DNA from 4 places in the Streptomyces sp. NBC_00878 genome. Region 1 is predicted to be linked to each of the others. Evidence: riboswitches for the same ligand, from Rfam matches in the RefSeq annotation. Region 1 holds a riboswitch; each other region holds the start of a gene.
What was found. A riboswitch is a leader RNA that binds a small molecule or an ion and turns the genes downstream of it on or off. The one in region 1 is predicted to bind cyclic di-AMP.
Positions count from the first base shown of each region.

Region 2: it holds a riboswitch for cyclic di-AMP, as region 1 does, so the genes downstream of both, OHA11_RS41590 (C40 family peptidase) here and OHA11_RS27555 (LysM peptidoglycan-binding domain-containing protein) in region 1, are expected to answer to the same signal.
Region 3: it holds a riboswitch for cyclic di-AMP, as region 1 does, so the genes downstream of both, OHA11_RS17115 (C40 family peptidase) here and OHA11_RS27555 (LysM peptidoglycan-binding domain-containing protein) in region 1, are expected to answer to the same signal.
Region 4: it holds a riboswitch for cyclic di-AMP, as region 1 does, so the genes downstream of both, OHA11_RS04035 (C40 family peptidase) here and OHA11_RS27555 (LysM peptidoglycan-binding domain-containing protein) in region 1, are expected to answer to the same signal.

Region 1 is NZ_JAPEOK010000001.1:6,375,250-6,380,934, forward strand. Features, by position in the region: gene OHA11_RS27545 (FAD-dependent oxidoreductase) at 1-445, shown strand, start outside; gene OHA11_RS27550 (HAD family hydrolase) at 797-1,696, shown strand; gene OHA11_RS27555 (LysM peptidoglycan-binding domain-containing protein) at 1,718-2,431, opposite strand; cyclic di-AMP (ydaO/yuaA leader) riboswitch at 2,437-2,599, opposite strand; gene OHA11_RS27560 (CocE/NonD family hydrolase) at 3,021-5,015, opposite strand; partial or broken gene OHA11_RS27565 (peptide MFS transporter) at 5,044-5,685, opposite strand, start outside.
Region 2 is NZ_JAPEOK010000001.1:9,560,628-9,566,312, reverse strand. Features, by position in the region: gene OHA11_RS41600 (ATP-dependent Clp protease proteolytic subunit) at 122-757, shown strand; gene OHA11_RS41595 (hypothetical protein) at 765-1,073, shown strand; cyclic di-AMP (ydaO/yuaA leader) riboswitch at 1,411-1,623, shown strand; gene OHA11_RS41590 (C40 family peptidase) at 1,627-2,100, shown strand; gene OHA11_RS41585 (DUF6328 family protein) at 2,194-2,676, shown strand; gene OHA11_RS41580 (LysE family translocator) at 2,739-3,362, opposite strand; gene OHA11_RS41575 (LysR family transcriptional regulator) at 3,452-4,369, shown strand; gene OHA11_RS41570 (ATP-binding protein) at 4,408-4,851, opposite strand; gene OHA11_RS41565 (helix-turn-helix transcriptional regulator) at 5,116-5,685, shown strand, end outside.
Region 3 is NZ_JAPEOK010000001.1:4,108,379-4,114,063, reverse strand. Features, by position in the region: gene OHA11_RS17125 (hypothetical protein) at 1-311, opposite strand, end outside; gene OHA11_RS17120 (C40 family peptidase) at 638-1,729, opposite strand; gene OHA11_RS17115 (C40 family peptidase) at 2,209-3,357, opposite strand; cyclic di-AMP (ydaO/yuaA leader) riboswitch at 3,364-3,535, opposite strand; gene OHA11_RS17110 (hypothetical protein) at 3,829-4,422, opposite strand; gene OHA11_RS17105 (hypothetical protein) at 4,419-5,685, opposite strand, start outside.
Region 4 is NZ_JAPEOK010000001.1:1,004,310-1,009,994, reverse strand. Features, by position in the region: gene OHA11_RS04040 (glycoside hydrolase family 76 protein) at 1-1,185, shown strand, start outside; cyclic di-AMP (ydaO/yuaA leader) riboswitch at 1,357-1,528, shown strand; gene OHA11_RS04035 (C40 family peptidase) at 1,624-3,015, shown strand; gene OHA11_RS04030 (DUF4394 domain-containing protein) at 3,121-3,981, opposite strand; gene OHA11_RS04025 (tetratricopeptide repeat protein) at 4,161-5,685, opposite strand, start outside.

The sequences.
Region 1 (5,685 bases):
GCCCCCGCAGGTCCGGCACTTCCTCGTCCGCCGCGTGCTCGGCCCGCTCGGAGCCTGGTGGCTGCGGGCGCGGTTCGAGGGGAAGGTGCAGGTGAGCGAGGTGTCTCGGATCGTCCGCTCCGGATCGGTGGCCGGCCGCCCGGCCCTCGCCGTCCAGACCCTCGGCGGGCGGATCGAGGAGCTCTCCGCGGACCACGTCGTGGCCGCGACCGGATACCGCGTAGACCTCGCCGCGATGGACTTCCTCGGGCACGAACTGCGTACGGAGCTGGCGGTGAGCCGGGGGACACCGAAGCTGGGCGCCGGGTTCAGGTCCTCCGTGGCCGGGCTGTACTTCACGGGGCTGCCGGCGGCGGCTTCGTACGGGCCGGTGATGCGGTTCGTGTGCGGAACGGAGTTCGCCTCACCGCGGTTGGTCGGGCATCTGACGCGGGCGCACGGCTGAACGAAGCGAAGCGAAACGAAACGATGGAAGCGAAGCGAACGAAACCAACGAACGAAACCAACGAACGAAACCGACGAACCAAACCGACGAATGAAGCCAGTGAACGGAATCAAACGAAACCAAAGGCGAGGTGAGTGAGGCAAGGCAGGGCGCGTGCGCGGCCGCCCGCGCCGAGCAACTCCTCCTGCATCCGGGCGGGTCGGGAGCGGCCTCAACTGTCCCCTTTCGCCTGCGATTTACCTCCCAAAGGCCAACGGAAGGGGCGAGCGGCGACCCGTGTGCCTGACGAGATACCGGACGACGTCCGGTTCCCGTCGAGTCGTTGGGGCGTTCGATCCGTATTCTCTGATCATGGCCGCACCGATTGCATATTCACTCATCGCCACTGACCTGGACGGGACATTGCTGCGAGGCGACGACACTCTCTCGGACCGGTCACGCGCCGCGCTGGCGATGGCGGTTGCGAGAGGTGCCAGGCATCTCGTGGTCACGGGGCGCCCGGCCCCGCGCGTCCGGCCGCTGCTCGATGAACTGGGCAGTCAGGGCCTGGCGGTGTGCGGGCAGGGGGCGCAGCTGTACGACGCAGGCGCCCACCGCATGGTGTGGTCGGTCACCCTCGACCGCGAGCTGGCCGAGACGGCACTCGGCAAGATCGAGGCGGAGGTCGGGGACGTGTACGCCGCGGTCGACCAGGACGGTGTCGACGGACTCACGCTCATCGAGCCCGGGTACGAGATGCCGCACCCGACGCTCCCGGCGGTGCGCGTCCTGCGTCGCGACGACCTCTGGACGGAACCCATCAGCAAGGTGCTGCTGCGTCATCCCCTGTTGTCCGACGACGCGTTGGCGTCCGCGGCGCGCGGAGCGGTCGGTTCCCTCGCCACGGTCACGATGTCCGGCCCCGGCACCGTCGAACTCCAGCCATGTGGCGTGACCAAGGCGACGGGTCTCGCCCTGGCGGCCGAACACCTCGGCCTCACCCCCGCCGTCACGATCGCCTTCGGGGACATGCCGAACGACATCCCGATGTTCGACTGGGCGGCCCACGGCGTCGCGATGGCCAACGCCCACCCCGAACTCAAGGCGGTGGCCGACGAGGTGACCCTGTCGAACGAGGAGGACGGGATCGCGGTGGTACTGGAGCGCCTCTTCTCCCGTCCCTGGACCCCGCCCGCCGTACGCCTCGCCCACTGGGCCCCGTTCAACCGTCCCAGCTCAAGTAGTCCCGCCTCGGCGATCCCGGCCCCGTAGGCCCGGCTCAGTAGGCCCGGCTCAGTAGGCCCCGAAGACGTTGTCGATCGAGCCGTACCTCGCGGCGGCGTAGTTGCACGCCGCCGTGATGTTGGCGACCGGGTCGAAGGGGTCCATCGAGGTGCCGGGCACGTGGTACGCGCTGAAGGTCGGGTCGATGACCTGGAGGAGCCCCTTCGACGGCGTACCGGCCGCGGCGTTGGAGTCCCAGTTGTTGATGGCCTGCGGGTTGCCCGAGGACTCGCGCATGATGTTGCGGTAGATGCCGTCGTACGACCCCGGGATTCCGTGCTGGGCCATGACGTCCAGCGCCTCCTTGATCCAGCCGTCGAGGTCGTTCGTGTACGTCTTCGCGGCGGCCTGGGTGACGGTGGACGCGGTGGTCGCCTTGGCTGTCTTGGTGCCGACCGTCAGCGTGAGCCCCGGGCGGATGTGCGACGGGTCGTCGCCGATGACCGCGCGGTTGGCCTGGTACAGCTGCTTCCAGTCACCGCTCGACGGGTACTTCCTCGCGATCTTGGACAGGGTGTCGCCCGCGACGACCTTGTACGTGATGAGCGAGACCTGCGGGACTTCGGCCGACGCGACCTGCGCGGCCTGCGCCGGCTGTGCGGCGTGGGCGCCGGTCGCTCCCAAGAGGGGGAGCGCGAGTGCGGCTCCGCCGGTTCCCGCGGCGACGATTCCGCGAGTGAGGGCATTCAGTCTGGTACGGCGGTGCTTACCTTGTGCGGGCATGGCGCTTTTCCTCTCCGGCGCCTGCGAGGTGAGCTGTCGGGTTCGGGCGGGAGATGCCCGGCCGCATGCTGCACGCGGCTTCACCCCGAGCCGTTCCGGAATCCGGACCGGCGACTTATCTGGGTCCCCCGCTCCTGCCGTACGCGAGTGAATGAGTGAGTGGGATCTCCGGGCGGCGGCAGGATTAGGCGGTCCATCCGGAGTGCCGTGAACGTATGCGAGAGCACATGTCGTGAACAAGCCCTGAATTCACACGGAGATGCCATTTGCCCGTTCAGGCTGGAGGGTAATTCTTGATCCATCCGGAAGGTGAAGTTCAACTTGCCTTACGCAAAGGAGAATCGGTCGACCCGGCGCAGTGGCGGTCCCGAATGGACGTGACCCAATTCACTGGCGCAGGTGGGGGATTAAGTGCAACAGGTGCGTAATACGGGCAAGTCGGGCGCACCCTTGGTGTCCACCCGGTCCACATAAGGTGCTACTTGTCCGTAAAGGTGCCGACGTGTCGACGAAGCCCGCGGCTATGTGGCCCGGATACGTGTTCGCGCGTGTTGGTGCGCGTTCGCGATCATTCGGGGAACGTGCGAGTTCACCCCGCCGTCCGTGGAATCCTTTTCTCCCAGGTGCGGTGGAACACGACTTCGTCGCCGTCCTTGCAGATCACTTCGTTCGCGGTGGTGAAGTCCGCCTCGTCGCAGGTGGTTTCGGAGTGCGATTCGACGCTCGCGTCCCACGGCAGATCCGGTCGGTGCAGACGGATGAACCAGTCCGATCGGGCGCGGGCCGACAACGGGTCCGACTCGTCGATCGTGTATGTGTCCAGGGCCTCTTCGGTGAATTCGAGGCCGTCGGGATACACCCGGGTTCCGCCGTACCGCGGGTCCACCTCCAGACGCCACTCGCCCTTGGCGACATCGCGGATGACGAGGCGTTCGGGGCGCGGCTCGTCCAGTGTCGCGGGGAAGTTCACCCCCATGGGCTCCGCCTGCTCCGGTTCCTCGAAGGAGATGGACGGGTCCGACTCCTGTGCGCGGAGCGGGAGTTCCAGCACGCTCCCCGAAGGGGTGAGGGTGAAGCCCGCCTCCGAACCTGGCTGGGGCCAGATCCACGGCCAGTACGCGGAGGAGACGGCGAGACGGATGCGATGGCCCGCAGGGATGGCGTGGCCGATGGCGTTCAGGTCGAGAACCACGTCCTCCGTAGAGCCGGGTTTCCAGGGGATCACCTGGTCACGGCCATGACGGGATGACAGGTTCAGGGCCCCTCGGGTGACGAGGGTCGAGGAGCCGTCGGGGGCCACGTCGCAGATTCGGGCCACTACTTGTCCTCGCGTCGCCTCCGTAGTGAGCCTCAACCGCACGCGCGGGCGGCCCAGCACCCAGATCTCCTCAGGGACCTCGAAGTCGAAGCACGCCGACTTCGCGTCCTCGTCCCGCTGGTCGGGCGGCAGGTCCGCGTCGTTGCCGAAGGGAAAGAAGCGGCCCGCGTCCAGCCCCGTGTGCTGAGGCGACCGCACCACCACGGGCTCACCCTTGAGGGCGTACGTCACCGGGGCCACCAGGGGAGAGGGCCAGGCCGGATCGCCGACCCAGCGGCCCGGCAGTGCCGGGTACACCGTCGCGGGCGGGTGGGAGTCGCTGACGTACGAGCGCAGGAGCGGCTCCGACATGATCCCGGTCTCCGTGCCCTTGAGCCAGTGGTCCCACCACCGCAGCGTCTCCTGGAGGAAGCCGATCGCCGGGCCGGGCGGCAGCCCCCGGTCGGGGTACTGGTGCGACCACGGCCCGATGATCCCCCGTACGCGGTCCGCCGGGAGGTGTTCCACGAGGCGCAGGACCGCGTCCCGGTACGGGTCGTGCCAGCCGCCGACCGTGAGCACCGCCGCCCGGATCGCCGAGTAGTCCTCGCACACGCTGCCGTGGCGCCAGTGGTCGTCCCTCGTCTGGTGCTCCAGCCAGGTGTGCAGGAACGGATCGACGGTCTCCAGTCGTTTGATCCACAGGTCGTGCCAGACCTCGCCCACGTACACCGGATCCGGCGGGCGGGAGACGAACGCGAGCATCGTCGCCGCCCACGCGTGCATGTCGACGGCGAGTACGGAACCACCCATGTAGTGCACATCGTTGTCATAGCGGTCGTCCGTCGAGCAGACCGCGACGACCGCCTTGAGCGGTTCGGGCGCGAGGGCCGCGATCTGGAGGGAGTTGAAGCCGCCCCAGGAGATGCCGAACATGCCGACCTTGCCGGAGCACCAGGGCTGGGCGGCGAGCCAGTTGACGACCTCGACCCCGTCGGCCAGCTCGGTCGCCGAGTACTCGTCGCCCGGCAGCCCCTCGGAGTTGCCGTGCCCACGGACGTCCACGCGTACGGAGGCATAGCCGTGCCCGGCGTACCAGGGATGACGCTGCCGGTCGCGCGGCGCCGTCCAGTCGGTCAGGCGGTAGGGGAGGTATTCGAGCAGGGCCGGTACGGGTTCGTCGGTGAGCGGGCGCCACACGCGCGCGTAGAGCCTGGTTCCGTCCGGGAGGGGGACGCGGAGGTCGTGGTGAGTCGTCTCGTAGGGAAAGGACGTACGGATGCGCATGGCGGTGACCTCAAGGGCTTCTGGAGTCTCAGTGAACCGGGTGCATCGTGCGGCGCAGCCAGGGCGCGGCGGCGATCACGAGCAGGCCCGCGGCGACCGCGATCGCGCCGTTGACGCCGAAGTAGGCGGGCTTGGAGACGTCGTCGTAGAGCTTCACGGTCTGGGCCTGGATGCCGTTGGCGAGGGCCAGCGAGAGGAACCAGAGGGACATCGTCTGGCTGGCGAAAGCCCGCGGGGCGAGCTTCGTGGTGGCCGACATGCCGGAGGTCTCCAGGAGGATGTCGCCGAGCCCCAGCAGGAAGTACGAGCCGACGATCCACCAGGCGGACATCAGGTAGTCCCCGTTGTCGTGGCCCGAGGTCGGCAGCACCATCAGGAGGAAGGACAGGCCTCCCAGCACCACCCCGAACGCGATCTTGTTGGAGGCGTGCGGCTGGCTGTGCCCCATCCGGACCCACAGCGCGGCCACGACCGGGGCGAGCGCCACCTCGAAGGCGCCCAGGGCGGACGCGTACCAGCTGGCGGGGAAGTCGAAGCCGAGGATCGTCGTCTCGGCGTTCGACGCGGCCAGCAGCATCATCGTCGAGTACGCCTGGAAGAGGATGAAGTTGAAGACCGTGGAGGCCAGGAACAGCACGATGTACGGGCGCAGTCGGCCGCGCTCCTCGGG
Region 2 (5,685 bases), 3.2 Mb from region 1:
CCGCAGCCCTCGGACCCGCCGCCCCGGGTCTGTTGACTCCCGTGGATCACTGGAGCACGCTCCCTACGTTACGTACGTCCTGTACATTTTCTACAGGACCTCTCCCGGAGGAGCGTGTGTCATGGCCCGACCGTCCGCCCGCTATGTCCTGCCCGAGTTCACCGAACGCAACAGTTCGGGGAGCCGGACCATGGACCCGTACTCCAAGCTCCTGGAAGAGCGGATCGTGTTTCTCGGGACGCCAATCGACGACGTCTCGGCGAACGACGTGATGGCGCAGTTCATGCACCTCGAGTACCAGGCGCCCGACAGGGACATTTCGCTCTACATCAATTCTCCCGGCGGCTCCTTCAGCGCGATGACGGCCGTCTACGACACGATGCGGTTCGTCAGCTGCGAGGTGGAGACCATCTGCCTGGGGCAGGCCGGGTCCGCCGCGGCGGTGCTGCTCGCGGCCGGCACACCGGGCAAGCGGTACTCGCTGCCGGGCGCCCGCGTGCTCATCCACCAGCCCTCGTTCTCCGAGCCCGTCCAGGGGCAGGCCTCCGACCTGGTCATTCAGGCCGACGAACTGATGCGTACCCGCGAGCAGTTGGAGGAGATGCTCGCCCGGCACACCGGCCAAAGCCGGGAGCGGATCGGTGCCGACATCGAGCGGGACAAGATCCTGGACGCGCCGGCGGCGTTGGAGTACGGACTGATCGACCGGATCGTCCCGAGCCGGAAGTCCACCCAGCGCGCACCCGGCGCGAGGTGAGCGGCGGATGCTTCCACCCGAGTTGCCGCCGCTGCCGGCCCTGACCCGTGCCGAGGCCGAACTGATCGACCGTTACCTGGAGGTGGTCGACCTGCTCGGCCGGATCAACCCGGCCCACTCCGGGGACACTTACCGCGGGCTGCGGGCCGCCCAGGCCCTGGTCGGCAGGGCCACCGCACTGCGTGACGCGCTGGCCCTGATGCACCAACGCGGCGAGCACGAGGTGCACGCACCGACCCTGGCGCGGGCGCTGCGCGTCCTCGACGGTGAGCGCCGAGCAGGCCGGATCGCACTACCGCCGCGCTCCGACACCTGACGTACCCCCACCGCCCGGCGTCGCGCAGGTATCTGACGAGGCGTCCGGGCCAGGGTTCAAACGAGCCGAACGGTGTACCACCGAACGGCGTAGTCAGGGCTGCTTTTGCGGACCCGTGGGAGCTGCGCAACCCACGTAGCTCCAGTGCGGTATGAACCGTCCCGGTGCTGGTACGAGGGTCCTCGACCCCCTCGGCGCCCTCGTACAGAAAGGGCTGTCCACCCGAACGGGTGAGTGGTGAGTAAGCCCACAAATCGCCGATTCCGCTCGGCTTTTGGGACATCCGTGCGTCAAGATCCCTTCCGACGACAAGACCCCGCCACAAGCGGCGGGGCGGTCCGGGCGGACGCCGAGTCCTGCCGCCGCTCGGATGAACCGGTCGACAGAAGTGGATCGGCAGGAGTGGAGGACCCAAGCACGACGGGTCGCCGGAACGGTCACGCCATGACCGGGCCGAGCAGCCCTTGGGGTGAAGCCGCGTCAGCGGCCGGGCAACTTCGCCAGCCCGAATCCGACAGGTCATCCTTCACAGGCGGCTGACGAAGGGTTGCGCATGACTGCGCTCAATCGTGTCCCGTCGCTGTTCAGCAGGGCCGGTACCGCATCGGCTCTCACCATCGCCGCCGTCGGCGGCGGCATCGTGGCCCCCGGCTTCACGTCCGGCGCGGAAGCGGCCACACCCGCGACGAAGGCACTCCAGGTGGCGGCCTCCAAGAAGGGCTCCGCTTACAAGTTCGGAGCCGCGGGGCCCAAGCGCTTCGACTGCTCGGGCCTCACGCTCTACTCGTTCAAGAAGGCGGGCAAGTCCCTGCCGCGTACGGCAGCTGCCCAGTACAACAGGACGAAGCACATCTCCGCTTCCACCCGTAAGCAGGGAGACCTGGTCTTCTTCCACTCGGGCCGGAACGTCTACCACGTCGGCATCTACGCCGGGAAGGGACGGATCTGGCACTCCCCGAAGACCGGGGACGTGGTGAAGCTGCAGAAGATCTGGACGAAGAGCGTCTGGTACGGCCGGGTCAGGTGACCTGCCCGGGATGCGGCCGCGGTGATCGCCGCGGCCGCATACCGGGGCCGCCCGGAATGTGATATTCGCGGCGGAGTGGTTACTCCTTCACATATGGGCGACCTTCATCACCAAGAGGAGCGCGACGAGACACGGCTCGAACGCGCCGACCGCAACTTCAACGAACTGCTCCAGGAACTGCGGGTCACGCAGACCGGCGTGCAGATCCTCTTCGCCTTCCTGCTGACCCTCGCGTTCACCGCGCGCTTTCCCTCCCTGGATTCGTTCCAGCGCGCCACGTACGTCGTCACGCTGCTGCTGTCGGTAGTGACCGCGGCGCTCTTCACGGCCCCCGCCGCGCTGCATCGCCGGCTGTTCCGGCAGGGCGCCAAGCCCCAGGTCGTGAAGGCCTCCTCGCTGCTGGCCCAGGCCGGGCTCGGCGCGCTCTCGCTCGGCCTCTCCGGTTCGGTCCTGCTCGTCGTGGACGTGGCGACGAACCGGGCGGGCGGCATCGCGGCCGGCGCCGCCACCCTGGTCGTATGCGCCGGGCTGTGGGCCCTCCTGCCCTACCTGGTCAAACGCTCCGTCGGCGACTAGGACGGGTCTACCAGGACGGGCCGACCGGGAAGGTCCACCAGGGCAGGTCCGGGCTGACCGGCTCAGGCCAGCAGCGGTTCGAGGACGAGTCCGACGCCGAGCAGGGTGAGCACGGTGCCGGTGCCGGCCACGATGGCCCGGGCCGTACGCGGTCTGCGCAGCCACCGGCCGAGCCGGTCCACGAGCAGCGCGACCACCGGGAACCAGAGCAGGGCGAGCGCGACCACGATCAGCGCGAGCCACAGCGTCCGGGGCATCGCCGGACTCCCGTCGGGCACGAACTGCGGCAGCAGGCTCATGAAGGTGATCGGCACCTTCGGGTTGAGGACGTTGGTGACGAAGCCCTGGCGCAGCGCCCGGCTCCCCGACATCACCGGCCCGTCGTCGTCCACGGTTGTACGCCGCTCGCGAAGCGACCGCAGGGTGCGTACGCCGAGATGGAGGACGTACGCCCCGCCGAGCAGCTGGAGCGCGCGGAAGAGCGCGGGCACGGCTGCCAGGACCGCGGCGACCCCTGCGACGGCGAGGGTGGTGTGGAGGAGCAGCGCCGCGGTGATCCCGAGCGCGCACGCGACACCGGCCCGGCGGGAGACCAGGGCGTTGCGTACGACGACGGTGAAGTCGGCACCCGGCATGGCGACCATGCCCGCGGCGACTCCGCTGAAGGCGATGAGCTGTGCGTCCATGGGCACCAGCGTGCGCCCTCGGAGCCTTCAGAAGGTATGTCGAATATCCTGGGTCTGCCTTAAGCATCTCTTTACCCCGGGAGCTTCGCTTGTACGACCCGACACGGCTCGCGGCGCTCGTGGCGGTCGCGGAGGCGGGTTCGATCACCCGGGCCGCCGAGCGTCTCGGGTACACGCCGCCCGCGCTCTCGCAACAGCTCGCCAAGCTGGAGAGGGAGGCCGGCACGGCACTGCTCGTACGCCATCACCGCGGGACCCGGCTGACGGGTGCGGGTGAGTTGCTCGTGGCGCGGGCGCGCCGGGTGCTGGACGAGCTGGAGCGGGCGCGGCTCGAACTGGCGCGTCTGGCGGGCCTGTCCGGCGGGACGCTGCGGGTCGGCACCTTCCAGACGGCCGGGATCCATCTGCTGCCTCCGGTGCTCAGCGCGTTCCGCCGGGCGCATCCCGACGTGGAGCTGACCGTCGCGGACTACGAACCCCCGGCCGGTATCGCCGCGGTGGCCGCGGGCGAGGTCGATCTGGCGCTGACGCATGCCTACGAGCCTTCGGCACCGGTGTCGCTGCCCGCGAGTGTGTCCGCGGAGCCGGTGCTGGTCGAGGAGCTGGTGCTCGTGACCGCGCCCGGGCACGTCCTCACGAGCGGTTCGTCACGGCTGCCGCTGACGGAGCTGGCCGGGCAGCCGCTCATCAGCATGGCGCCGGACCATCCGGCCCGGCAGGGCCTGGAGGCCGTACTCACCCGGACCGGGGCCGTTCCGTCGCTCCTCGTCACGACACCCGGCTATGCCCTGGTGTGTGCGCTGGCGAGTGCGGGCCTCGGAGTCGCGGTGGTGCCGGAGATGGTGGCCAGGACGGCGGCCACCCCGGTGGGAATGCGACTGTTGGAACCCGGAGACCTGCGGCGCACGATCCTGGTCGTCCACCGCACCGACGAGGCGGCTCCGGCGGTAGACGCCTTCCGGGCTCTGCTGCGGGGCGCCTTCGGACGTGCCTCGCAGTACAACTGACGGGCGCTGAAGGACGGCTGACAGACGGGGCACGGCTTTCAGTCGGCTCTCACGGGCTGTACCGGTGCCGTCCAGGGCAGCATGATCGAAACCGTCTTGCCGCCCTCTCTGGTGGGCCGGACCGTCAGCTTGCCGCCGCACTCGGCAGTCAGCCAGCGGACGATCACCATGCCGCGCCCGTTGTCCTGTTGGACGGCCGCGGGCAAACGTTTCGGGAAGCGGGGGTGGCTGTCGGTCACGCCGATGCGCAGGCGTTCGTCGCGGTCGAGTTCGATGTCCACCGTGAAGGTGGGCGACTGTCCGAACGTGTGCTGTACGGCGTTGGTGGCGAGCTCCGAGACGATGAGCCGGACCGTGTCGGCGGCCTCCGTGTCGGACGGTAGTCCCCATTCGGCCAGCACGTTCATGACGTATGTGCGGGCGGCGTAGACCGAGGCGGGATCGCTCGGCAGAGTGACGGATGCTTCCTGGTGGTCTGCCATGGCGAGGTCGTCCCTTTCCCACGGGACCGGAGTCCGACACGAAGCGGATGACGTCGAGTACGGTCCCGGACTGGTGCTTGCGCCAGAGTGCCACTACCTCGCCGTTCGCGGTGGCGATCCACCGAGATATGCATATATCTGTCGCTCGAAGCGGTGAACTCTGCGACGACCGACCGTATTTGGGCGGGCGGCCGGTTCGTCCTCTACGGTCGGCTTGACGCCGGACGATATAGCGCTGGCGCGACGGTCGGAAGGAGACGGCCAATGCAGTACGGTCCCGCTGTGCGTCGCCGGAAACTCGGCGCCGAACTGCGCGCCCTGCGGGCCCGTGCGGGCCTCAAGAGCGGCGAGGCGGCCCGGCTCGTCGGCTGGCACCAGTCGAAGGTGAGCCGGATCGAGACCGGCCGCAGCGGAGTCAAACCGGCGGACGTGGAGCGCCTCCTCGACGCGTACGGCGTACAGGACGCGGAGCTGCGCGAGTTGCTCGTGGTGCTGGCGGGTTCCGACGACCGCGGCCGGCACCACTGGTGGCATGCCTACCGGGGTCTTCTGCCGTCCACGTACAGCGACTTCATCAGCCTGGAGTCGCAGGCCAGCGTGATGCGCACGCTGGAGAACTCCGTCGTGCCGGGGCTCCTGCAGACGCCGGAGTACGCCCGCGAGGTGACCCGGGCGGCCGTGGACGGGGCGCCGGACGGCAAGGTGGACGCGCTGGTGGAGGTGCGCCTCGCCCGCCAGGACGTGCTGCGGTCGAATCGGCCATTACGGCTGAGTGCGGTTCTGGACGAGGCGGTGTTACGTCGGACGGTCGGTGGACCGGGCGTCATGACACGG
Region 3 (5,685 bases), 2.3 Mb from region 1:
CGCCGGACGGCGAGGACGACGGCGATGACGGAGGGCGTGAGCGCGGCCAGGCCGAGGACCGCGAAGAGCGGTCCCAGGATGAACCCGGTGGGATCCCGCTGTTCGAGTTGCTGCAACGGCAGCACGAGCAGCGCCCATCCGATGATCGCCGCGACCGCCAGCAGCCACAGCAGCAGCACCCGGTGCACCCCGAGACTGCGTCTGCGCAGTTCCTCCAAGGCCCGCCCGCGGTCGGCCAGCAGCGCTGCCCGGTCGGGCCAGCCGCTGATGTGCGCGGGCGGCGGCGGAGGTGGCAGCGTGGGGCCGGGCATCGAATCCTTCTGGAGGGCGACGGCGAACCAGGCGGAACGGTACGGAGGAGCGGAGCTGTGTGGAAGCAACGGGACGGACGAACGGGACGGACGAACGGGACGGACGAACGGGGTGGACGAACGGGGTGGAGCGGATCGTGACCGTGTGGTGCGGCATGTCGAACCGTGCCGCGTCGACGCTACCCCGCCGCAGTACCCATGCGATGTCCATCCAAGCCGGACCGACGCCCGAACGGCTTGAACTCCCCCGTTCCCTACCGTCGCCGTTCCCTGCCGTTCTCCTCCCTTGTCGGCCCGCCCGTCTTCTCCCTCGTCGGCCCGGCCGCTCACGCCACGCGCGTAGCCCCCGCGAACGGCATCTCGTCGATCGGTGCCACCCGTACCGGTGCCGCGGAGTTGGGCGCGTGGATCATCTGCCCGTTGCCGATGTACAGGCCCACATGGCTGATGCCCGAGTAGAAGAACACCAGGTCTCCGGGCCGGAGTTCGGACCGTGAGACGCGCTCGCCCGCGTTGATCTGGGCGTACGTCGTGCGGGGCAGCGAGATGCCCGCTTCACGGTACGCGGCCTGCATCAGGCCCGAGCAGTCGAAGGCGTCCGGGCCCGTGGCACCCCACACATACGGGCTGCCGAGTTTCCCGTACGCATACGAAATCGCGCTCGCGGCGCGGGAGTTCGGAGCGGCGGTCGACGGGCCGTTGCTGCCTGTGCCGCCCATGCCGCCCGTGGCGCCCAGTTCGCGCGGTTCGGCAGCGGAACGTGAGGCGCGGGCGGTGTCCGCGTCGTCGGCGCCGATGCGTGCCCGGTCCGCGTCCGACAGCCGTGACAGCAGATCCCGGGCCTCTCCCAGTTTCCCGGTGACGGTCCGCTTGTTCCGCTTCAACTCCGCCTGCCGCGCCTGGAGGGAGGTGAGCTCGACGTGTGCGGCCCCGCGCAACTGCTCGATCTCGCGCAGCTGTTCGCGTACCCGCGACACCGCCGAGGCCTGCCTGCCGCCCGCCCGCTCGGCGAACGCGGCCCCGTCCAGGTACTGATCGGGATCCGAGGAGAGCATGAGCCGCAGCGCGGGGTCGACGCCGCCGTCCCGGTACTGCGCGGTGGCCAGCGAACCGAGCGCGTCCCGCTCCGAGTTGAGCCGATCCGTCCTGCGCGCGGCCTCGTCCTGCAGCGTGTTCAGCCGGCCCCGCGTCTTCGTCGACCTCTCCTTCGCCCCGTTGTACTTCTCGGTGGCGACCTCCGCCTCCTGGTACAACTTGTCGACCTTCGCCCTGACCTGAGCGGCTGTCAGTTCCGGCGCGGCGGTCCCCGTCCCCTCGAACCCGGTCGCGCTCGCCGCGCCCGCGAGCGCGATGGTGAAGGCGGTGCGGGCCGTACTGCCGCCGATTGAGCGCTGTCTGGGCTTGCGGTGCGCTGCCACGTGCGATCCACGTCCTTCCGTACGGCCGCCCGGGCGTTGGTGCGTCCGCGGCGGCGGCCCTCAGGGGCCGGTTGCACGTCCGGCGGCGGCCCGCACAGGGGAGCGGGCCGCCGCCGGACCTTTCTCGGCGGTGGTGTCCGGATGCCGCCCCTGGCCCGGGCGGCGGTGGGAAAGTCCGGTCACCTGGGGAAGGACGCTAAACCTGGGACCGTGGCCCGGGTAACGGCATGTACGGAAGTGGTGCGATTCGGGCACGAGCTGACCGGGTACGACCGCGATCCGGGCCCGGCGCCGCCGACTTGACGTGGTGGGCTGACCGATGCGCGAGTTGTGGGGGAGCGGGCGAGCGGCTGGTGCTATGGGCTCCGCCGGGATGGGGCGCGTGGGCTGCCCGAGGCTGAGAGGGACACGCGCGTGTCCCTCTCAGCCTCGGGCAGCCCCAATTCCGGTCAGTGCGAAACAGGACTACGAAAAGCCCCTCATGCCGGGCGTACCACGCTGTGGATCGGCATGTAGTAGATCGACTCCTCGCGGACGTACGCCCCGGGCTTCGGCGCGTGGATCATCATGCCGTCGCCGATGTAGATGCCGACGTGGCTGATGTCGTCGTAGAAGAAGACCAGGTCACCGGGCTGGGCGCTGTTCAAGGAGACCGTCGTGCCCGCGTTGACCTGGTCCCAGGTGGTACGCGGGAGCGTGACGCCGGCGGCCTTCCAGGCGGCCTGGGTGAGGCCGGAGCAGTCGTACGACTCGGGGCCGCTCGCGCCCCACACGTACGGCTTGCCGATCTGGGCGCGGGCGAAGGCGAGCGCCTTGTCGGCCTTGGCCGTGGAGGTGGAAGTGGAGGTGGACGAGCCGGAGCCCGAGGTGCCCGAGGAGGTCCCGGTGTTCTGCGTCGCCGCCTCCTGGCGCCGCCGCTCCGCTTCGGCCGCCTGCTGCCGCGCCAGCTCGTCCGCCTTGCGCTGGGCCTCTTCCTGCTTCTGCCGCTCGATCGCGGCGAGCCGCGCCTTCTCCTCGGCGGTCAGCTTCGAGAGCAGGTCGCGCGCCTCGGCGAGCTTCCGCTGGACGTCCGCCTTGGACGTCTTCAGCGTGCTCTGCGTCGCGGTGAGCGTCTCCAGGCTCTCGGACGCCTCCTGCCGCTTCTCCGCCGTCGCGGCCTGCTGCGTGACGTAGTCGTCGACGGACTGCTTCTGGCGGCTGGTCAGCCGGTCCATCAGGTGGGTCTGGTCGAAGTAGTCCTGCGGGTTGTCCGCGAGGAGGAGGGAGGCGGTGTCGGGGGCGGCGGCTCCCGTGCGGTACTGCGCGGCGGCGAACGTACCGAGTTCCTCGCGCGCGTCGTTCAGTTTCTCCGTGCGCCGCGCCACATCGTCGAGCAGGGTGTCGACGCGCTTCTTCTGCTTGGTGGTCTTCTCCTTGGCCGCGTTGTACTTCTCGCTGGCCGTCTCTGCCTGGCGGTAGAGGTCGCCGACCTTTTTCTCGACTTCCTCAAGGCTCGGCTTGGGCTCCTCGGCGGGCGACGCGTTCGCCGTCTGGGAGAGGAGAGCCACCGAGGTCAGAGCCGCGGTGGCGAGGGCCGGAGTCCGTATGCCCATGGGGCTGAGGGGCCGGGACCTGCGGTGTGGCGCCACGAGGGCGTCTCCTTCCGTCATCCGCCTACCGAGTTAGCTGTCGGGTTCGGGCTGGTGCTTCGGAAGGTTTGCCCTACGGTCCGGTTCCCGGATGGGAGTTGGACCGATTCACCCCAAGGTCGGTGGGTCCTCGGCTCCGGCGGCCACAAGGGCGTACCGGACTCGGCGGAGGCCGCTCGGCCCGGCGATGTTCGCCGGTGCGGGTCGTGCGGCCTACAGGAAATTTAGCTAATTCGTGTGGCCCCTGTGAAGTTTGATGTGCGATATGCCCGATACATTTTCGTGACCTTGACCTTGGGCCTCGCTCTCCGAGGTCAATCCGGAATGATCTGCGATGAGTTGTCCGGAGTGGCGGCGTCCGACTGGTCGGGGGCGCCGGCTTCCAGCAGTCACGGTCAGGTGCCGTGGGGCAGAGGAAGCCATCCGCGGCCGGCCGGTCACATGATCAATATGTGGCCGGCCGCAGCGGGCTCACAGGCGGCTCCCGCGCTGGGTGTAGGCGGCGGCGCCGACGACTGTCAGGAGGACGGCCACCGTGGTGGAGGTGACGGTGCCGGGGTCCTGGACCATCCAGGTCAGTGCCTGCCCGATGACCGATTCCCTGGGGCCCACCGCCAGCATGAGCATGGCCCAGCCGATGGGGAGGACCCAGGCCGCGTGGGCACCGACGAGCACCGCGCCCAGGGCGGTCAGGGCCGTGAGTGCCAGGACGGCCTGTACGACGGTGCCGTAGGCCACGGCGTGGGACTGCTGCCCGGCGATCCGGTGGACGACGACGAGCAGACCGAGCAGGACTCCGCCGAGCAGCAACAGGTGGACGGCGCGGATCAGCCGCCAGGGGGCGGGCGTGCCGCGTTCCAGTTCCTCGTCCGGGCCGGCGAGCGTGCGGGCGGTGGGGGCGATGCCCAGCACGACGGCGATCAGGCCGAGCCTATGGGTTATGGCCGGGTCGTCCGGCAGGTATGCGGCCCAGGTGAGTGCGGCCGCGGCCAGAAAGACCAGTACGGTCGCCGGAACCGCCCGGCAGCGCAGGTGCAGCACGATGCCGTGCAGGCCCGGGGTCATCGGCCCGCTCCCTGACCCATGACGACGGCCAGCGGGTCCCCGCAGGTCAGTGCGGCCTTCCGGCCGTCCCCTATCCGCTGGTAGCGCTCCTTGGCAGGCAGCGCGCGCAGCGTGTCGTAGGCCTCGCGGGCGACAGGGCTCAGCTCGTCGGTGGGGGTGGCCAGGAGCAGGGCGGCCATCGCATCGGAGGCGTCCTGCGCGCGGGTCCACTCCCTGCCGGTCCCGTCCTCCTCGTCGGAGAAGCAGTCCTCGTCGAAAACGGCTCCGGAGGCCACGGTGTCGAGGACCGAGGCCGGTTTCCATCTGATGCCGCCTTCCTGTGTCCGGTACGGGAGTTGGACACGGACCGTACCGAGATCCTTGGCGTCGGCAGGCTTGCCGTCGTCGAGCATCCAGCTCACCGTGTCCTCCTCCACCCGCGTCGGGCCACCGGGCACCTTGGCGAAGGCGTCGAGCACCTTCTGGGCGGGAGCTGTGAGATCGGGCAATGTGCGGGTGTGCACCTTGGTGACACAGATCCGGCCGTTGCTCGGCGCGCAGACCATGGCGGTGGCCTGCTGGTCGGGGACGACCGCGCCCGATGGCGCCAGCAGGGTTCCGAGGGCCACCCCGGCCACGGCGGGCGTCAGGGCCAGCACCCGGGCACGCGCGGTGGCCGCGACGGCCAGCAGCACACCGGTGACAGCGACGGCGGCGAACCAGATGCCCTGGGCCGCGGACAGCGAGGGCAGCACCCGGTGGAAGTCGTCCGTCACCGGCAGCATCGGCAGCACGGTGTCCACCAGACGGTTGGCCGGCCGGCTGTCCTGGCTCACCGACAGAATCAGGAAGAGCACCACCGCGCCCAGCGGCGCCACGACCGGCGCGGACGCCATCCGCCCGACACCCAACCCGAGCAGGGTGACGGCGATGGCGGCCAGCAGTCCCACCGCAAGGCCCGCAGGCTGAAGGCCGTCACCGTAGGCCGCGTGCCGGGAGACCAGTACCCCTGCCCACCCGACCATCGCGGCCATGGCGAGCACCACCGCGCCGGCGATCACCAGGAAGGCGGGCAGCAGCCGCACCGAGCGCGGCCGTGGCGTGGCGGCGAACAGCTCGGAGACCTCACTGCGCCGCTCCCGCCCGCCGTGCCAGATCCCGGCGGCCAGTGCCACCGGCAGCACGATCCAGGCGGTTCCCCGCATCGAGTAGACCAGGGGCGCCCAACTGGCGGCCCACTCCCCGATGTCCATCCACAGAAAGACACGGGTCAGGGCGGCCAGC
Region 4 (5,685 bases), 5.4 Mb from region 1:
CTCGACCGCTCCTTCGACGGCGGCCGCACCTGGGCCTCGGGCAGCAAGCTCGGCGCCACCACGATCCCGGCCGGCCAAACCGGCTGGCGCACCCTGATGTACAACGTCGACGACTGGGGCAACCGCGGCGTCGGAGCCCTGCGCGCCTGCGGCAAGGCCGGCGACCGGACCGAGATCGCCTGTACGGCCTGGGCCCGCACCACCTGGAACGCCCAAAGCCGTCCGACCGCCGCTGCCACCGCGCTGATGCAGTCCTACAACAACTCCACCGGCCTGTTCGACACCACCGGCTGGTGGAACTCTGCCAACGCCCTGACCGCGATCATCGACAACATCCGTGTCACCGGAATGGGCAGCTACCGGTACGCCATCGCCAACACCTACGACCGCCAACTGAACGCGCAGGGCGGCCAGTTCCGCAACGACTACATCGACGACACGGGGTGGTGGGGGCTGGCCTGGGTCGCCGCGTACGACCTGACCGGCGACAGCCGCTATCTCAACACCGCCCGTGCGGACGCCGATTACATGGCACGGTACTGGGACTCCACGTGTGGCGGCGGCGTGTGGTGGAGCACCGCCAAGACCTACAAGAACGCCATCGCCAACTCCCTCTACCTGGAGCTGAACGCCGCGCTGCACAACCGCATCGCGGGCGACACCGTCTATCTCGGGCGGGCCAACGCCGAGTGGGCCTGGTTCAAGGGCACCGGCATGATCAACGGTTCCCAGCTGGTCAACGACGGCATCGACCTGTCGACGTGCCGGAACAACGGCGACACCACCTGGTCGTACAACCAGGGCGTGCTGCTCGGCGGTCTGGCGGAACTGCACCGGGCGACCGGGGACTCCGCGCTGCTCACCACGGGCCGTCAGATCGGGAACGCCTCGACCACGTCCGCGGCCCTCAACTCGGGCGGCATCCTGCGCGAGCCGTGCGAGACGAACGGCTGCGGCGCCGACGGCCCGTCCTTCAAGGGCGCGTACATCAGGGGGCTGAGCGCCTTCAATGCCCGGCTGTCCGACCGCCCGTACACGTCCTACATACGGCGGCAGGCCGACGCCGCGTACGCGAACGACCGCAACGCACTCGACGCGTACGGGCTGCACTGGGCCGGACCACTGGACTCCACCGACGCCGCCCGCCAGCAGAGCGCGCTCGACCTGATGAACGCGGCGAACTGACACCCCCAACTCCCGTTGACCGGGCGGAAAGTCGTCGATGTCTCGAACCGATACGACGAAGGTCACAGTTACATATCGGGCACTTCGCTCTTCAATCTTCACACGAGGGGCACAAGTTGGCTAACTTGACGGGTAGGACGCGCGACTTCCTCCGGTGAACCTCGCCGGGTTGCGCGACCTCCGCCGAATCCGGTGGCCCACGTGGCCATCGGAACCGGGGACCCAACCGAACTTGGGGTGAATCGGCCCAACTGCCCGTCAGGGCAGGGGCCGTAGGGCATACCTTCCGGAATCGTCGCCCGAACCCGACAGCTAACTCGGTAGGCGGAACACGGAAGGAGTACGGCTCCCATCGCGCCGGAACGAACTTCGCGCCCCGGAGGCGACAACCTCCCGGGCATCCCCCGGCCCGCCTTCGCGACGGCGGCCGCCACCTCGGTGGACCTGTACTCCTCGACGGGTGGCACCACGCCCGTCCCGGGAGGCGACGAGCCGAGCCGTGAAGAGGTGCAGCAGCGGATCCACAACCTGTACGACCAGGCCGAGAGCGCCAGCGGTAACTACAACGCCACCCGGGCGATGGCCTCGGGGCGCCCGCGTGAGCGGGCGAATCCGATGCCCGACACCGGGCGTGGACGTGCCGACACCGTCGCCGCCCCCGACCCCGCTCTGAGCGACCGCGCCAAGCAGTGGTTCGACGTGGGGCGTTCGCAACTGGGTCCCCTCATCCCCGCCGTACTGCCCTCCGACAGAATGCCGGAGCGTGGCCAGACCGGTACCTGGCCCAAGAGCCCCGGCGGGCGTCCGGGGGACCGACAGGCCGACCGGCCGGCCGACAGGCCGACCGACCGTGCGCTGGAAGCGGCCGCCAAACCCGTCCTGGAGCTGACCGCCGGGCCTGCCGCCGCAACGGCCGCGCGGCCCGTGGCGGAGCTGACCGCCGGACCCGTCGCCGCGCTGCCCGCCGCGCCCCAGGCGCGTCAGGACGCCACCGAGCTCCTGCCCGCGCTGGTCACGGAACCGCAGCAGCAGCAGCAACAACAGCAGCCACAGCCGCAGACACAGCCACAGCAGTCGCGGCAGTCGCTGAAGACCTCCAAGGACCGGACCCGGCAGAAGCTCGCGAAGGCCCGTGAACTGCTGTCCGCGCGCATCGCCCAGCAGAGCGCGCCGATGGCGGCCATCGCGCCCGCGCCGGTGGAGACCGCCTGGCGTACGCCCGAGGTACAGGACTACCGCCAGGCCGGGCAGACGCAGTGGCCATGGCCGTCGGGCGGGATCGGCACGGACCTGCCCATCGGCTCCATGTCGCCGGATCCGTTGCTCGGCACGACCCCGAGCATGGGCGGCCAGGGCCTGACCATGGGCGGCCCGGATCTGTCGTTCGGCATGGATCTGTCCGCCTATCCCCCCGTGTCCATCGGCGCGGGTGTGGCCATCGGCTCGGACGGTGCGTCGGACTCGGGGTACGGCGGGAAGGCCGCGAAGGCCGTCGACTTCGCCCGCGCGCAGATCGGCAAGCCCTGTGTGTGGGGCGCGACCGGACCGGGCGCGTACGACTGCTCCAGCCTCACTCAGTCGGCCTGGAAGGCCGCCGGGGTCGCGCTGCCGCGTACCGTGCACGACCAGGCGACGGCCGGTATGGCGGTCCCTCTCACCGACCTCCGGCTGGGCGACCTGGTCCTGTTCCACGGCCATGTCGGCCACATCGGCATCTACAGCGGCAACGGCATGATGATCCACGCACCGAGCCCGGGCGCGTCCATACGCGAGGAGTCGATCCTCTGGGCCGGGGAAGCGGCGATTCACAGCGTGGTGCGGCCTGCCTGACCCAGAAGCCGTACCGAACCCAGAAGCCGTACCGAACCCAGAGGCCGTACCGGCGTAGGGCGCGAAGCGCCGACCGATACGGCCTCTGATCGTGTCGGAGACGTGTCAGCCCGCGTCGAGCGCGACCGCGATGTCGGTGATGGGTATGGGGAACTGGCCCACGCTGGTCGTGGCTCCGGTGAGCACATCGACGGTGTAGAGCGTCGACGTGGAGGCACCGTACGGGGTGAGGGTGGCGAAGGCCGTGTTCGAGATCGTCTTGCCGGCGCTCAGGTCGCTGAAGATGTCGAAGCCCGCGTTGGCGAGGGCGTTCACGCCGAGCGAGCCGGTCGCGGCCAGCGTGCCGTTGGCGGGCGGCGACTGGATGACGACCTGGTCCGAGGTCGTGTTGATGTCGAACAGCGTTGCGCCGGTGGCCGAGTTGAGGTCGTTGTTGGTGTAGGCGGCACCGGTGACGCCGTGGGTCGTCGCCCCGTCCGTGGTCAGCGGGGTGTTCGTGGCGGTGACGCTGTTGGCGAGGTTGTGCGCCAGGTTCTGGCCGGTGTCGCTGATGATCCGAAGCCGGTCGGCGGCGGGGTTGAAGTCGACACCGAAGTTCGTGCCCTGCAACGGGACACTGAGCTGCGAGACCTTGGTGACCTGAACGTCCGGGACCTGGGGCGGGGTCTTGACCGTGTAGACGCCCCCCTGGTTGCCGACGATGTACAGGAGTCCGTTCTGCACACGGAAGTCGCTCCCGACAGCAAAGGTGTCGCCGACGAGCCCGTTGATGACCCTGAACCAGTTGAGCACGTCGGGTCTGTCGGTGGTGAAATGGGCCATCAGCTTGCCGTCGGCCGAGATGCCGAACGCGGGCAGGCTGGGCGTCGCCGCGTGGCTGGTGCCCGGGGTCGCCACGACGAGCGCCGCCATGGCGGACGCGGTCGCGATCGCCGTGGCCATCCTCTTCTTGAGCCCTGCTTTCATCGCTTCTTCCCTCTCGGTCGGCGTGCACGTGAATGTCTGCGTGCGCGTGTGGTGGGGCAGCGGCATCGCGGCCTGATGTGCCAGGCCGGATCGCCGGTCAGCGACGGCAAGCTATGGCGCAGGACTGGACAACCACTGGACGGTGATTGAACGGCCGGACGTCGAGGCGTTCCGCGCGCTCACGGCCCCGATGTGGTCGACGACGCGGCGGCCTCCGCCCACGGCTCCAGGGCCCGGCGGGCGCGCTCGGCGCCCGCGTGCGCTCGTGCCAGCTGGTCGTGCTCCCCGGTGACGGCCGCGACCGTCGCGGCGGTGGAGTGGTGGTCGAGCGCCTCGTCGAAGCGGCCGCTGCCGTGCAGTGCCTCGGCGAGGCCGTTGAGCGCCGACGCCTCGCCGTAGCCCTCCCCGTGCGCCCGGAACAGTTCGAGGGCTTGTCGCTGACAGGTGACCGCGGCCTCGAACGCGCCCTGCCCCAGCCGGATGTCGCCGAGGCCGGACAGCGCGTACGCCTCGCCGCCCTGGTGCCCGAGGTGGCGGAAGAGCGTGAGCGCCTGCTGCTGACGCTCGGCCGCGGCCTCGAACCGGCTCAGCCGCAGGAGGGCGTTGCCCAGGTGGGAGAGGGTGCGTGCGCGGCCGATGCGGTCACCGGTCCGGTCGTGCAGGGCGAGGGCCTGCAGTTGACGGTCGGCGGCCTGCTCGTACTCGCCCAGCCGGAGACAGACGTTGCCGAGGTTCGTGAGAGTGCGGGCCTGGCCCACCTCGTCCCCGGTCTCGCGGTAGAGGTCGAGGGCCTGTTGATGGTCGTGCGCGGCGTCACGGAGGCGGCTGAGCCGCCAGTGAACGTTGCCGAGATTGGACAGGGCTCTGGCCCGCCCCGCGAGATCCCCCGTCCGGCGGTGCAGTTCGAGGGCCCGTACGAGGTGGTCCGCGGCCGAACCCGCGTCGGCGAGCCGCCAGTGCACGACCCCGAGGTTGGTCAGCGCGTGGGCCTGGCCGCCCAGGTCGCCGATCGTCTCGGCGGCCCGCAGGGCGTGGCGGTGGATCTCCAGCGCCTCGGTGTGGTGACCGGAGTCCAGGTGCCGGAAGAGCAGGGCGGCCAGACGGACAGCGTGCCGGGGACTGCCGCGGTCCGTGGCCACCGCGCAGACGGCGGCCAGGGTCGGGCGCTCGGCGTCCAGCCAGGCCCGTGCCGCGGCCGCGTCGCCGGCGACGGGCGAGACGTGCACGGGCGGTCCGACCGGGGGTCTGTGGTGCCGCTCGGCCGGGTACAGCGCGTCCATGGCCGCCGCGGCCGTGCTCAGGTAGTGGTCGAAGAGCCGGACCAGCGCGGCCTGCCGTTCGGCCTCGGAGTCATGCGTACGGGTCAGGCGGAACGCGTAGGCACGCAGCAGGTCGTGCGTGCCGAACCGGCCCGGCCGGGCGGGCTGTACGAGGTGGGCACGGGCCAGCAGTGCCAGAGTCCCGGCGGCTTGGACGGGACGACCACCGACGCTCGCCGGCTCGTCACCTGGTCGGATCCCCGACGCGGGGCCGGACACCTGGCCTGGCACGTGGCTCGGCGCACGGCTCGGCGCGTGGCCAGGGCCGCCGCCGGACTCGCGGCCTGGCACGTGGCCCGGTCTCTCGTCGCGCGCCTCGCCCGGTGCCTGGTCCGGTGCGTTGCTCGATGCTCCGCCCGACCTGTGGCCTGGCGCGTGGCTGGGG